Regions from separate parts of the Pseudoalteromonas sp. Ld20 genome, predicted to be linked through region 1. Evidence: predicted binding sites of a transcription regulator. Region 1 holds the regulator's gene; the other holds the start of a gene.
What was found. The regulator sigma-54, encoded in region 1, starts transcription at its own class of promoters, with help from an activator protein. The targets are predictions, from matches to a motif close to GTTGGCACGNNNNTNGNNT.
Positions count from the first base shown of each region.

Region 2: glnA (glutamate--ammonia ligase) is a predicted target of sigma-54. The motif match lies at 4,445-4,463, and genes of this name have one in related genera.

Region 1 covers NZ_JBISHB010000043.1:368,696-376,688, reverse strand. The annotation lists gene rapZ (RNase adapter RapZ) at 1-47, opposite strand, end outside; gene ACJJVX_RS18840 (PTS sugar transporter subunit IIA) at 68-520, opposite strand; gene hpf (ribosome hibernation promoting factor) at 525-812, opposite strand; gene ACJJVX_RS18830 (RNA polymerase factor sigma-54) at 842-2,338, opposite strand; gene lptB (LPS export ABC transporter ATP-binding protein) at 2,405-3,130, opposite strand; gene lptA (lipopolysaccharide transport periplasmic protein LptA) at 3,127-3,660, opposite strand; gene lptC (LPS export ABC transporter periplasmic protein LptC) at 3,650-4,204, opposite strand; gene kdsC (3-deoxy-manno-octulosonate-8-phosphatase KdsC) at 4,201-4,752, opposite strand; gene ACJJVX_RS18805 (KpsF/GutQ family sugar-phosphate isomerase) at 4,752-5,723, opposite strand; gene ACJJVX_RS18800 (calcium/sodium antiporter) at 5,749-6,720, opposite strand; gene mlaF (phospholipid ABC transporter ATP-binding protein MlaF) at 6,964-7,779, shown strand; gene mlaE (lipid asymmetry maintenance ABC transporter permease subunit MlaE) at 7,779-7,993, shown strand, end outside.
Region 2 covers NZ_JBISHB010000030.1:21,075-29,067, forward strand. The annotation lists gene ntrC (nitrogen regulation protein NR(I)) at 1-1,158, opposite strand, end outside; gene glnL (nitrogen regulation protein NR(II)) at 1,176-2,246, opposite strand; gene ACJJVX_RS05800 (DUF4124 domain-containing protein) at 2,337-2,849, opposite strand; gene glnA (glutamate--ammonia ligase) at 2,983-4,389, opposite strand; gene typA (translational GTPase TypA) at 4,899-6,722, shown strand; gene ACJJVX_RS05815 (methylated-DNA--[protein]-cysteine S-methyltransferase) at 7,030-7,563, opposite strand; gene ACJJVX_RS05820 (MBL fold metallo-hydrolase) at 7,665-7,993, opposite strand, start outside.

The sequences.
Region 1 (7,993 bases):
ACAGATTTACCTGACCCTGAGCGCCCACTGATGATAATTAATTCCATGTAAACTCTCCTTCTTTTAACTACGACTGTTCAACAATTACTTGATATAGATCTTGGTCTGTTTTTGCGCTACGTATTTGTTTACAAAACTCTTTGTCGTTGAGTTTATCAGCAATTGTAGCCAACGTCTTTAAATGAAGTTCACTGTCACCGTCAGGTACGATGAGTGCAACAAAAATATCGACGGGGCGATTATCAATGGCATCAAAATTGATTGGTTGTTCGCTTACTAAAATTAAAGCGAGTGGTTCTTGTGCGCCACTCATGCGACCATGCGGGATCGCGATACCACGGCCAATACCTGTACTACCTAATTTTTCTCTATTTAATAGAGCACTCAATATGTCTTGTTGTGATAAGTGAGGAAGCCGTTCATGAGCCAATTGGCTGATAAATTCGAGGATACGTTTTTTGCTATTAAAAAGGACCGCAGCTTTACTGCAGTCCTGACAAGTAAGTGAACTTAGTTTCATAGTGTTAGTGTCGAGCGTGCTTCTCTTTGTGTTTGATAACTTGACGGTCGAGTTTATCGATGAGCCCGTCAATCGCGGCATACATGTCCTGGTGCTGCGTTGAGGCAAATAGCTCTGCGCCACTGACATGTAATGTTGCTTCTGCTTTTTGGTTGAGCTTTTCTACGTCAAGAATAACATGGACATTGTTGATGTGATCAAAATGCCTCTCAAGCTTCGCAAACTTATTGTTTACATAGTCTCTTAATGAATCAGTAATTTCTACGTGACGACCAGTTAAATTTAGTTGCATAAGCATTTTCCTTCTTGTGGTTTTACGCCTTAAATCAAGCTTTTACGTTGATTTGACGGTGGAATAGCTAGCGATTCACGGTACTTTGCTATTGTTCGTCTAGCTACTTTGATACCTTGCTCTGCCAATATATCTGCAATTTTACTATCACTCAATGGTTTAGCTGAGTTTTCTGCTGCAATCAATTTTTTTATGAGTGCACGAATTGCTGTCGATGAGCATTCTCCGCCATTTTCGGTACTGACATGGCTTGAGAAAAAATACTTTAACTCAAAAATACCACGTGGTGTATGCATGTACTTCTGGGTTGTTACCCGGGAGATTGTTGATTCATGCATTTCAACCATTTCAGCAACATCGTTTAATACCATAGGTCGCATAGCCTCGGGGCCATGCTCAAAAAAACCTTGCTGCTGTTTAACAATGCAGTTAGTTACTTTGAGTAATGTGTCATTACGACTTTCTAGGCTTTTTATAAACCATTTAGCTTCTTGTAAATGAGAGCGAATAAATTGGCTGTCAGTGCTCGATTTTACTGAGCGCGACATCGCCGCATATTGGCTGTTAACTCTAATTTTTGGCATGCTATCTGGGTTGAGCTCTACCACCCAGCGGCCTTTAATTTTTTTCACTGACACGTCGGGAATAACGTACTCTGACTCTTCTCGAACTATGGTATCCGCAGGCTTTGGATTAAGGCTGTGGATGAGTGTCATTACTTCTTTTAGTTCATCTTCCTTTAGCTTAGTCTTTTTCATCAAAGTACGATAGTCGCGACTAGCTAATAAATCGATATGATCAGTTAAAATCATTTTTGTTTCGGCAATCCAAGGCGTTGCAGGATCAAATTGATTTAGCTGAATACATAAACATTCAGGTAGGCTGCGTGCAGCAATACCGACCGGATCAAATAACTGAATACGCTTTAATACCGCTTGAACTTCATCAAGTTCAATTTCTTCTTCGTTATTACCTTTGTTTAGGCTTTCAGCAATGTCTTCACAGCTTAGTGTAAGAATACCTGAGTCATCAACCGCTTCGACAATGGCTATCGCGATAGCTTCGTCAGTCGGACTAAAATGAGTCAGCTGTAGTTGCCACATAAGGTGATCGTGGAGGGTTTCAGATGAAGCGCCTTGATAAATAGATTCATCTTCAGGCATTGGCCCTGATGAAGAGCTTGGTGCGGCGCTCATGTATTCATCCCATGTAACATCCATCGCCATTTCGTCGCTTACGGTATCTTTTGCTAGCGCTTCACTGCTTTCTTGTTCGTATTCACTTGGCGTGTCATCAGCTGAGGCACTGACAGTTTGATCATCAGTATCTTGTTTTTGTTCGTTCTTACCACCTGATTCATCACCAAAGTCATTTTCATCGACCTCAAGTAATGGATTGCTATCTAGTGCTTCTTGGATCTCTTGTTGAAGATCTAATGTGCTCAACTGTAACAAACGAATAGCTTGTTGTAGCTGTGGTGTCATTGTAAGTTGCTGGCCCATGCGCAGCTGGAGTGATTGCCTCATGTATCTCTAACAATCCTTTTATTGTTGTCATAATTAAGTCTAGCAGAACCTTAGCCGGGCGTGGCTTTATAGCCTAAATTGCTCACCCAAATAAACGTCGCGGACTGTTTGGTCGGCAAGTACATGCTCAGGAGTGCCTGATGCAATTAACTCCCCATGAGAAACTATGTAGGCTTTTTCACAAACATCAAGGGTTTCTCGTACATTGTGGTCGGTAATAAGTACGCCTATCCCACGGTTTTTAAGATGTTCAATAATCTTCTTTATATCTAACACCGAAATAGGATCAACGCCAGCAAAAGGCTCATCTAACAGAATAAATTTAGGGTTTGCGGCTAAAGCGCGAGCAATTTCAACGCGACGGCGTTCACCACCAGATAATGCCATACCTTGACTATCGCGGATGTGCTGAATGCTAAATTCATCAAGTAAGCCATCAAGCGCTTCTTCACGAGCTTGTTTATTTAGCTCTTTACGGGTTTCGAGTATCGCCATCAGGTTTTGGTAAACGGTCAGTTTGCGAAATATCGAAGATTCTTGCGGTAAATAGCCAATCCCTAAACGTGCACGGCTGTGCATTGGTAATAAGGTGATGTCGTTATCATCTATGCTTATTTTACCTTTGTCGCTTGGCACTAATCCTACAATCATGTAAAAAGTGGTGGTTTTGCCTGCGCCATTAGGGCCAAGTAAGCCAACAATGCTACCAGCGCTGACTTCTAAGCCTACATTTTTTACGACTTGGCGGCCTTTATAACTTTTTGCTAAAAACTCAGCTTTTAATGTGCTCATGGCTGACCTTTTTCGTTATCTTTTTTAGTGTTTACTGGGACTAATATTGTATGCACTCGTTCGTCTGAATTTTCATCTTTTTCAGCGCTAATTAATTGTTGGTCCATGTCGTATGTAATACTTTTGGCATTAATCTTTTGACCTGCTTGAGTGACTTGGGCGTTACCGATTAAAGTTAAATAGCGTTTATCAACATCGTAACGAACCTCATTGGCGCTGGCGCTCATAATTGTGCCATCTGTTTGTTTTTCTTCAAAGTATGCAGGGCTTCCAGTGGCAACAAGCAGCTGCTTATTATCACCTAAATCTTCACGTTTGTGCACTTCTAGGTGATCAGCTGTGATACGACGATTACCATGGATTATCTCTACGTTTTTTTCAAAAATACCGACATTTTTTTTCAGCTGTGCAAGCTGTTTATCAGCGCTTATCGATACTTGGTCTGCAAGTGGAAGAGTACCTTCAGCAAAGCTTGAAAGGGCAATGAACAAGCTAGGTATTACAAGTAAGTGAGCAAATTTATTGGTCATAATATATGGTTCGCGTATGGTTAATAAGTTCTACCACTTCGGCTTTTAAGTCGGCTCTAAGGCCGCGTCCGGTGGTCTTTAAATTTGGTCCGATTAATTCAACAGGCTGTTCTGAACTCATGGTTTGTTGTTCAATATCAACCAAGATATTATCGGCATTAATATGCTTAATCATTGCGTTGTTTGTGAGATTTTTAGCAACAACATTGCCTTCTAAAATCAACTGGTTATTTTCATATAATGTGGCTTCTTGCGCATTGATTTGCCACGTTTGCTGTTGATTATATAAAGTAAAAATAGGCTTTTCAAAGTAAGTAAATCCTAACTGCTGATAAAGTTCCATTTTTGCTGCGGTTACTTTGTGGCTAATTTTACCTTGCTCATCAAATGCGGTTTGCTTTAATTCGACCGCGGTATAATCAGGTTTTGCTATCACATCTTCTTGATTTTTTACCGTGGTCGTTGTTTGGCTAAAGTACGGGAGCCACAACCACGCCATAAAACCTATAAATAATACGCTTAATATTAAACGCGCACTATTCATGAGCTAGTCCCTTCACTGGTCAATGGTTTTCCATTAACTAGCATTAATAGGTCGGTAAGCTCGCGTACTGCACCAAAGCCACCGGGTAGCATTGTTGTGTAATGTGATAGTCGCTTAATTAGCGGGTGTGCGTCATTTACAGCAACTGCAAAGCCAACCAGTTCCATGACCGGTAAATCAGGGCCGTCATCGCCGATATAGGCAATTTGTTCGTCACTTAACTGGAGTTTATCTTTTAGCTCTTGATAAGCGTGCAACTTGTTTTCTTGGCCTTGGTAGATATGCGGTACAGTTAGGCTAGTCATTCGTTGCTGAACTATCTGTGAATGACGGCCTGTGATCACGGCTACTTCAAAACCACTATTGATAAGCGCTTTGATACCAAAACCGTCTTTAGTATTGAAGGCTTTTAGTTCTTCACCTTGGTTACCAAGATAAATACGGCCATCAGAGAATACCCCGTCAATATCACAAATAAGTAATTTAACTTTTTTGGCGCGGGTTTGCGCATCGTCTGAAAGTGGTTGGTATAAGTCTGCAAATTGCATTATAAAACTCCTGCTTTTAGCAAATCCTGCATGTTAAGTGCGCCAATAGGGTGGTGATTTTCATCAATGACAATTAAGCCATTAATGCGTTTATTCTCCATGATATTAAGCGCCTCGGCTGCTAGCATATCGGCTGTAGCGGTTGTGCAAGAACGGGTCATTACGTGACTAATTAAAGTGCTGTGAATATCAATTCGTTGCTCTAAAATTCGGCGCAAATCACCATCTGTGAACAAGCCAGCAAGTTGACCCGAATCATCAACTATGGCGGTCATGCCCAAGCCTTTAGCCGACATTTCAATTAACGCGTCTTTAATACATTGCGTGTCTTTGATGATAGGCGTTGTATTGCCAGTATGCATAATATCTTTTAAGCACAGCAATAAACGTTTACCTAAACTTCCACCAGGGTGTGATAGTGCAAAGTCGTCAGCAGTAAAGCCTCGCGTTTCAAGTAGGGCAACTGCCATTGCATCCCCCATAGCTAGCGTGGCTGTTGTGCTTGCTGTTGGGGCAAGGCCAAGCGGGCATGCTTCTTGGCTTACTTTAACGCATACGTGAACATCAGCCCATGTAGCCATTGATGAGTCAGGATTACCGGTCATTGCGATCATTTTTGCACCAAGGCGCTTTATGACCGGGATAATGTTTAATACTTCACTGGTTTCACCTGAATTAGAGATAAGAATAACCACGTCATCACGTGTGATCATACCTAAATCGCCGTGGCTTGCCTCTCCTGGATGCACAAAAAAAGCAGGGGTGCCTGTGCTGGCTAACGTTGCCGCTATTTTATTACCAATATGGCCAGATTTACCCATGCCTACGACAATAATCCGACCGCTGCATTGATACATTAGTTGGCAGGCTTGATTAAAATTATGATCAAGGTATTGAGCAATATCAGCAAGGGCTTGACGTTCTATTTCAAGGACTCGTTTACCTTGTTCAATAAAATTTAACTGCGTCATTGTGTTATCCATTTTATGAGGTGTATTAAGCAACTTGGCTGAAAATATAACCTTGGTATACTAAAAATGAGACCAGTAATATGCCACCTTCTACTCGAGTAATACGTCGTGACCCTCTAAAACTCAAGGACATGGCAATTAATGCGATGGTTGCACCAATCATTATTAATGCATCGCGGTTTGCTGCCGAAGGGTCAATGATCGATGGGTTTATAATACCAGCCAGTGGCAATACGGCTAATATGTTAAATAAGTTTGAACCAACGATATTACCTAAAGCTAAGTCATCTTCTTTTTTAAGGACACCAGCAATACATGCTGCAAGTTCTGGCAAGCTTGTACCAATGGCAATAATTGTTAGACCGATAACTAAGTCACTCAAACCAAAGTACTGTGCTATGTCAACGGCTGAACCAACTAAAAAATGCGAACTTACTGGCAGTAATATCATGCCAATGACTAACCAAAAAAGCGCCGACTTAGTTGTTACATTGTCTGGCACATCTTCACATGCTTCGCTTACAAACGGGTCATCTGCTTCGTTTTTTGCTCGAATAGATACAAGGATAAGACCGGCAATAAAAACAACAAAGCCAATAACTAGCGCAATACCTTCAAAAAATGAAAAATAGTTATCAGAAAAAATGTACCAAGCGGCAATTGATACTAACAACACAAGGGGCATTTCACGTTTTAAAGTCGTTGAAGAAACAGATAAAGGTCTGAATAATGCTGTAATACCAAGTACTAAAAGAATATTGGTGATATTTGACCCTACAGCATTACCCACTGCAGTGTCAGTTTTACCCGCGAGTGCAGCAGAGGCTGACACCATCATTTCAGGTGCGGATGAGCCCATTGCAACAACCGTTAAACCGATAATTAAAGTAGGGATCCCTAAGTTTTTAGCTAATGCAGCAGCACCGTAAACAAAGCGATCAGCACTCCAAACCAGAGCTGCAAAACCAAGAATTAAAATGACAAATGAAGTCACCATTATATTACGCCAATTATTCAAAATGAGATGGCTGCAAATAGTAACAAAAGCCAACCTGAAAGTATAAATAAAAGAATCAGGTCAACTTGTTAGATTTGCCTTTAAAAGTAACGTAGTAAGGAGGTATTTAGAGGTGAATATGTAAGCGAGGTTACTTTTACATTAAATATTACAAAATTTTACGATTTGTTTTTTCCATCTTGGTGGAAAAACCCTTAAAATAGCAAAACTAGGAAAATAGTAATGGAGAGCGACTTGTCGCAACCAATAGTAGAAATCAAGGATGTGAGCTTTTCACGGGGCAACAGAAGCATATATAAAAATATGAGTTTCAGTGTTCCAAAAGGCAAAATAACGGCGATTATGGGCCCTAGCGGCATTGGTAAAACGACGATGCTACGTTTGATTGGCGGTCAGTTGAAACCAGATAATGGCACTATTTTGTTTGAAGGCGATAATATCCCGACCATGTCGCGTAAAGAGCTTTATGCTGCGCGAACCAAAATGAGCATGTTATTTCAAAGTGGAGCATTGTTTACCGATATGTCCGTGTTTGACAATATCGCGTTTCCACTACGAGAACATACCCGCTTAAGTGAAGATTTAATTCGCCTTGTTGTATTAATGAAGTTGCAAGCTGTGGGCTTGCGTGGCGCACAAGATCTTATGCCTTCAGAATTATCAGGTGGTATGGCACGCCGAGCAGCGCTGGCACGTTCAATTGCGCTTGATCCTGAGTTGATAATGTATGACGAGCCATTTGCAGGGCAAGATCCAATCTCAATGGGAGTATTGGTGAAATTGATTAAGTCGTTAAATCAGGTGTTAGGTTTGTCATCGTTGATAGTGACTCATGACGTTACTGAAGTGATGAGCATTGCTGACCACGTGATCATTATTGCTGATCAAGGCGTAATAGGGTGTGGCACGCCTGATGAAATGCGTAATCATGAATCACCGTTAGTGCAACAGTTTTTAAAAGGCTTGTCAGATGGTCCAGTGCCATTTCATTTTCCTGCTCAACCATACGATGAAGAGTTACTCGGAGTGCATAGCTGATGTTTGATTTACTTCAAAAGCTAGGCCATAAAGCTTTAGGTCGTTTTGCGGCGTTAGGGCGTTCAACGCAAATGTTAGTTGGTGCCTTGTGGAATATACCTAACTTTAGAAAAGGTACCCCACTATTAATTCGTCAGTTATACATGATAGGTTCGCAGTCACTGCTGATTATTATGGTGTCAGGGCTATTTATAGGTATGGTGCTTGCGCTGCA
Region 2 (7,993 bases), on a different contig from region 1:
CTCTACTTCGAGAATCTCAGGAGGTAAATCTTGCTCACTGACCAATTCACCCGGTGCCATAACGGTTAGCCAGCGGCAAGTGTTCTCTAATTGACGAACATTTCCGGGCCAGTTGAATAAGCGCAGTTGATCGGTTGCTTTTGGGCTAAGAATTTTGCTTTCTACTTGCAAGTCTTTGGCGCTTTTATGCAAAAAGTGTTGCGCTAAGCGTTCTATATCTTCGGTGCGTTCACGTAGCGCGGGAAGGCGTAACCTGACGACGTTTAAACGGTGAAATAAATCATCTCTAAACTTACCCTGCTTAACGAGATCTTCAAGGTTTTGATGTGTTGCAGCAATAATACGCACATCCACTTTAATACTTTGATGCCCACCAACACGGTAAAATTCACCATCTGCTAATACGCGTAATAAGCGTGTTTGCACATCCAATGGCATGTCACCGATTTCATCTAAAAATAAGGTGCCGCCATTAGCCTGTTCAAAACGGCCTTTACGTACGCTATCAGCACCTGTAAAGGCACCTTTTTCGTGCCCAAAGAGCTCTGACTCAACCAGTTCCTTAGGAATGGCGGCCATGTTTAAAGCAATAAATTGATTTTCTTTTCGTGGGCTATGGTTATGCAAAGCACTGGCGACAAGCTCTTTGCCTGTACCAGACTCACCATTAATGAGCACACTCATGCTTGATGCCGATAGTTTACCTATAGCACGAAACACCTCCTGCATAGCGGGGGCTTCACCAATAATGTGCGCACTTTTGGGGGGAGCTTGCTTACGCTTGGTCTTTTTTGTCGCATTCGCACGGCACGCACTTTCAACAAGGCTGACGGCTTCATTTAAATCAAATGGTTTGGCTAAGTATTCAAAAGCACCTTTTTGAAACGCATTGACTGCTGAATCTAAATCTGAATGCGCGGTCATGATAATAACTGGCAGCCCTGGGTTTTGCTCTGCTATTAGTTCTAACAGTGCCATACCGTCCATTCCGGGCATACGTACGTCAGAAATAAGCACAGTCGGTTGGCTAAATTTAAGTGCAGTGAGGACATCTTGTGCATTAGAAAAGCTTTCAGCGTTAAATCCTGCACGGGTGAGGGCTTTTTCAAGTACGAAACGAATTGATGCATCATCATCTACAAGCCAAACTGTTTTCATAGGTGCTCCAAAACCGCTTAATCTACAAACGGCAGATATATATTAAATTCTGTATGACCAGGCCAGCTATCACACTCGATGTAGCCATTGTGTTGGTCGATCAAGGTTTGCGCTATCGAAAGGCCTAGGCCAGAACCACCTTCTTTATTCGTGATCATGGGGTAGAATAGCGTTTCTTTAATGCTAGGATCGATACCTGGTCCATTGTCTGAAATTTGTATCTGCAAGGCCTTTTTAGGGGGTTTTCCGGGGCGTCGTTGGCGCTGGTTGATGCGTGTTTTAATTTTGATTACACCACCATTCACTAATGCTTGCTGCGCATTACGTACGATATTGAGCACAACTTGCTGAATTTTACCTTGGTCAATAAACACATCGGGTATACTCGGGTCGTAATCTTTTTCTAAACTGATGTTGGCACAGTTGTCGAGAGTACTTAACCTGATAACCGACTCCAAGGTTTGGTGAATATTACCGTATGATTTTTGCGGTAATTGATTCGGCCCTAGTAATCTATCAACTAGTTCTCGCAAGCGATCTGCTTGCTCAATAATTAGCTCAGCGCATTCATCCCGTTCTTGCTGATCAACCTCATACTGCAATAATTGCGCCGCTCCACGAATACCACCTAAAGGATTTTTTATTTCGTGCGCAAGCCCCCTAATTAGGTTACGTGCAGCTTGATATTGGTGCATTTGATTTGAAGCTTGATCGTGGCGGATTTCATCATCCGTTTGCCGACATTCGAGCAAAATATAATAGGCATTTTCTAGCATAACGCGTCGTGCACTAATCGCTAATTTAGCATGGCGAGAATCAACGAAAACTACGTCAGCTCTGTGCTGGTGGCAATCTACACCATCAATTAAAGCGTATTGCGCTATTCGTTTTAAATCAATTGAGTGGTAACTAAATAGGCTATCGAAAGATTGTTTTAAAATACGTTTAGGGCCTAAGCCTAATAGCTCACTCGCACTGTCATTGGCGTACACAAGGGTAAAACGTTCATCAAGTAAAATAACGGCCGTAGTCAGATTTTGCCAAATACTTGCGAGGAGTTCGGGGCGGAAAATTTTATTGTTGGGCATGGTTGCACCATTTTAGTGCGTTGATGATATTTAGCAGCTTATCACAGAGTTACGTACAAGAAATGTGTCGTGGTAGAAAAAACACTATTCTTACAAAGACGATGCCCTATGCATAAAAAAAGTGCTGCTTTCACTAACCGAGACCACAGAACCTTCGGAGTTAAATAGTTTCAATTGCAATGTGTGCTCACCGCGGTTTACATCACGAAGTGCAAAAGTACCCGTGTTGCTCGGCTTAGCGAATGCGACACCATCAACGAGTAATTGAATTTTAAAACCGCTCTCAAAGCGTGGAACTATTCTACTAGTAACGTAAACAGACCCTGTATTTTCACGGACAGTTTCTTCATTAGTGGGTGAAGCAATAACAATTTTAAAGTTGACCACCGCAGCGGGCTTGTCTTCATTTAACACGGTAATATCAACAGCGGGCATAGATAAATTTTGGCTTGATAATTTAATTTCTTGGGCTCCTGCTCTAGGGCTGTCAGAAAATACCAGTACGCCATGTTTGTCTTTCCACGAGTAGATTTTTTTGTCACCGCCGTAGCTGTTAATACTAACTAAAGACATGCTTAAAAGTAATAAAATTGTTTTTTTCACTGTACAGTCCTGCATTTTTTGCACTAATTAAACTGTAGTGGATAATGACCAAATTTACCATAAAAAAAGCCCGTAAAACGGGCCTTGAGAACACATATATATTATCTATTAGATAATTTTCTCTACAGCGTTATTAGCAGCTATAGTACATTTCAAACTCAACTGGGTGAGTTGTCATGTTAAGCTTTTCAACTTCCTGACTCTTAAGTTTGATGTAAGCATCAATTAAGTCATCAGTAAATACGTTACCTTGCGTTAAGAACTCACGGTCTGCGCTAAGTGCACAGAGTGCTTCATCAAGTGATGCCGCAACAGTTGGGATCTCAGCTGCTTCTTCAGCAGGTAAGTCGTATAAATCTTTATCCATTGCATCGCCAGGGTGGATCTTGTTTTTGATACCGTCAAGACCTGCCATTAACATTGCAGAAAATGCAAGGTATGGGTTAGCTGTTGGATCTGGGAAGCGTACTTCGATACGACGACCTTTTTCAGACGGAACCACTGGAATACGAATTGATGCAGAGCGGTTACGTGCAGAATATGCAAGCATAACTGGCGCTTCAAAACCTGGTACTAAACGCTTGTACGAGTTAGTCGATGCATTCGCAAACGCATTGATTGCTTTAGCGTGTTTGATAATACCGCCGATGTAGTAAAGTGCATCTTCAGAAAGACCGCCGTACTTGTCGCCTGCGAATAAGTTAACACCGTCTTTAGCTAAAGACTGGTGACAATGCATACCAGAACCGTTATCACCAACAACTGGTTTAGGCATAAAAGTCGCAGTTTTGCCATATAAATGAGCCATGTTATGGATAACATATTTCATCTCTTGGATTTCATCTGCTTTAATTACCATCGTATTAAAGCGAGTCGCGATTTCATTTTGACCAGCGGTTGCTACTTCGTGGTGATGTGCTTCTACTACTTGGCCCATTTCTTCTAGAACGAGACACGTAGCTGAACGCCAATCTTGGAAATCATCAACTGGAGCAACTGGGAAGTAACCGCCTTTAACGCCAGGACGGTGACCTGTGTTGCCATCTGCATATTCTTTATCTGAATTCCAAGCAGCTTGCTTAGAATCAATTTTGTACATTGAACCAGACATATCCGTTTTGTATTTAACATCATCAAATACGAAAAACTCAGGTTCAGGGCCAAATAAAACTGTATCAGCAATACCTGTAGAACGCATATACTCTTCAGCGCGTTTAGCAACTGAACGCGGGTCGCGCTCATAACCTTGTAATGTTGCAGGCTCAACGACGTCACAACGTAAGATTAATGTCGCTTCTTCTGTGAAAGGGTCTAGCTTAGCTGATTCAGCAACAGGCATTAATACCATGTCTGATTCATTAATACCTTTCCAGCCAGCAATTGAAGAACCGTCAAACATTTTACCGTCTTCAAAGAAATCTTCATCAACTTGGTGATGAGGAATAGAAACGTGTTGCTCTTTACCTTTTGTATCAGTAAAGCGTAAATCAACGAACTTAACGTCATTTTCTTTAATAAAATCTAAAACCGATTGTGACATGTGTCCTCCAACTGTTGGGTTTTATTTTTGCTGCATAATTGCTTTTGTTTATAGTAAGCGTTTTCTGTGCCATATTTATAAGTCTTTGTTTATAAGTTTAAAAATTATAGTTCTACGTTATGCTACCTATTGCGTTGCACCAATATGAAGCGTTAAAAGATCATTTTGGTGCGTAACGGGATTTGGTACGACTTGTATGAATTATAAACACAGCTGTAAAACTAACTTACTTATAAAATACTGTCAAAATATGGCATGAAATGTATTGAATGTACAAAATAAGAGTTAATTCAGAAATTAAATTAATAAAAATGTCATATATAAAACAGATACTTATTGGAACTATTAAGAAAGTTTTGAAATATATATTGGATAAACTTTCATCCATGTCATTTATAGGGGATAATATGCGCCCTTTTAAATCCAATGCTGGGACATCTCGTGAAAACGCGGGTGAGAGCGTAAAGCCCCTGCAGGATCATTGAGATTCAATTTCTCTGAGTGAATATATGAGCATCGAAAAGTTAAGAAATATAGCGATTATCGCGCACGTTGACCACGGTAAAACAACACTGGTTGACAAACTACTTGAGCAATCAGGTACATTAGAAACACGCGGCGGTAACGAAGAGCGCGTGATGGACTCAAACGACATTGAGAAAGAACGTGGTATTACCATTTTGGCTAAAAACACAGCCATCTCATGGAACGATTACCATATCAATATCGTTGATACTCCAGGACACGCCGACTTCGGTGGCGAAGTTGAACGCGTACTTTCGATGGCTGACTCAGTATTACTACTTGTTGATGCTCAAGAAGGTCCAATGCCGCAAACGCGTTTCGTTACGCAAAAGGCATTCGCACAGGGCTTAAAGCCGATCGTAGTTATCAATAAAATTGATAAGCCAGGTGCACGTCCTGATTGGGTTATGGATCAAATCTTTGATTTATTCGACAACCTTGGCGCAACTGACGAACAGTTAGATTTTAAAGTAATCTACGCTTCAGCTATCAACGGCTGGGCAACACTAGATTTAGACGAGCCATCAGACAACATGGAACCTATGTTCAAGATGATCGTTGATGAAGTATCACCACCGGATGCAGATCCTGAAGGTGACTTTCAAATGCAGATCTCTCAACTTGATTACAACTCATATGTTGGTGTAATCGGTATAGGTCGTATCAAACGTGGTTCTGTTGCTCCTAACCAACAAGTTACTATTATTGGTGCTGACGGCTCTAAACGTAACGGTAAAATCGGTGCAGTACAAAGCTACCTTGGCCTTGAGCGTATCGAAACTGATAAAGCTTACGCAGGTAATATCGTAACAGTAACAGGTATTGGTGAGCTTAAGATCTCTGATACAGTTTGTTTCCCTGGCAACGTTGAAGCATTACCACCACTAAGTGTTGATGAGCCAACAGTAACAATGACATTCTCTGTAAATAACTCACCTTTCTGTGGTAAAGAAGGTAAGTTTGTAACATCACGTAATATCCGTGAGCGTTTAGACAAAGAATTAGTACACAACGTAGCACTTCGTGTTGCAGATACTGATAACCCTGATAGCTTCCGTGTATCGGGCCGTGGTGAATTACACCTAGGTATCTTAATCGAAAACATGCGTCGTGAAGGTTACGAGCTAGCAGTATCTCGTCCAGAAGTAATCTTACGTACAGTTGATGGTGTGTTAGAAGAACCGTATGAAACACTAACAATTGACTGTCAAGAAGAGCACCAGGGTTCTATCATGGAACAAATTGGTCTTCGTAAAGGTGAGCTTACTGATATGGCCCCAGATGGTAAAGGCCGTATGCGTTTGGACTTTATGATCCCTAGCCGTGGTTTAATCGGTTTCCAAACTGAGTTCATGACGTTAACATCAGGTTCTGGTTTACTTTATCACACGTTTGATCACTACGGTCCGCACAAAGGTGGCGAGCTAGGTGTTCGTAAGAACGGTGTAATGATTGCAAATGCAACAGGTAAAGCACTTACTAACGCATTATTTAACTTACAAGAGCGCGGCCGTTTATTCATCGGTCACGGTGTTGAAGTATACGAAGGTATGGTTATCGGTATTCATAGCCGTGATAACGACCTTACAGTTAATGCGCTTAAAGGTAAGCAACTTACTAACGTTCGTGCATCTGGTACAGATGAAGCACAAACATTAACTCCAGCACTTAACTATTCACTTGAGCAAGCGCTTGAGTTTATTGCTGATGATGAGTTAGTAGAAGTTACACCACTAAACATTCGTATCCGTAAGCGTCACCTTACAGAAAACGAACGTAAACGTGCGGGTCGTGCACCTAAGTCATAATCTATTAATTTAGAATAATGATTTCAAAAGCCGCTGTATTGTAAGATACAGCGGCTTTTTAGTGGGTGAAAACAAGAGTTGTAAGCTATAAGCGGTCAGATTAGAACAAGCGTGGTTGGGTAGATTGGTTGTAGGTGAAAGACAACCACATAAAGCTTTACCTAAAACAGATTTAGACACTAAAGCTAACACCATAGGTGGGAATTTACCTCGCGCAGGCGCTAACGTAATTACTTTTTCGGGATAAATCTCGACCTACAGTTTAAGTAACTCAGTAATTTCAAGGTGAATAATAACAGGGCAGAGGTTAAGCTAAAAACTCGGTTTTGGCTTGTCGTGAATGAATCACATTTTGAATGTCGAGTTGTTGGCTTTCTTTTGATGGCTTAACTTCAAAGCCTTCATGGCTGAGTAACCACAATTTACGCTCAATTCCTCCTGCATAGCCTGTGAGTGAGCCATTACTGCCTATCACTCTATGGCACGGTACAATTAAGCTAATAGGATTTCGGCCATTAGCGCCGCCAACGGCCTGAGAGCCTTTGGGCTTATTCACCATTTTAGCGATGTCTAAATACGTGACGACTTCACCATAGGGAATGTTTGATAAGCAGTACCACACTGATTTTTGAAAATCTGTTCCTTTAGGATCAAGGGGTAGGTCAAATTCTTTGCGTGCTTTTGCGAAATACTCATGTAACTGTTTTTTACACTCAGTTGTTATATCGCTGGCTATGACGTGGGTTTTTATTTCCCCAGAAAATATAACTTGGGTAATGCCTTTATCTGATGCTTTAAATTCAACACACCCTAGCGGTGTATCAATATAATCGACAAACATTGCAGTCGTCTCCCTAGTTGAAAAGTTAAGTGGTTTCGCTAAAACGTACATTGTCTGATTCGCTCAGTAATATCGTCGAATGCTCTACAGCTTGTTAATGACTACAATTGCACACTTTCACCTTCATTAAGAATATATAGCGGTACTTGTGAATCCATTTTTTTATACATATGCAATAAACGCAGTAACGCAGAATGGCTGCTGTGATCGCCCATCTGCCAACTTGAGTTGCCATAGCCCCACGGTATCATAACTTTACAATTAAGCTCTTGTGCTGCGTTTAGCGCGTCTTCCGGTGTGGTATGGACATAGCGATACCATTTGCCGTTTTCTTTATGATAGTAAGAAGCGATGGGTATTAGGCATACATCTATATCGCCATATTTTTGCTGAATGTCTTGAAAGTGTTTTGAATAGCCCGTATCGCCTG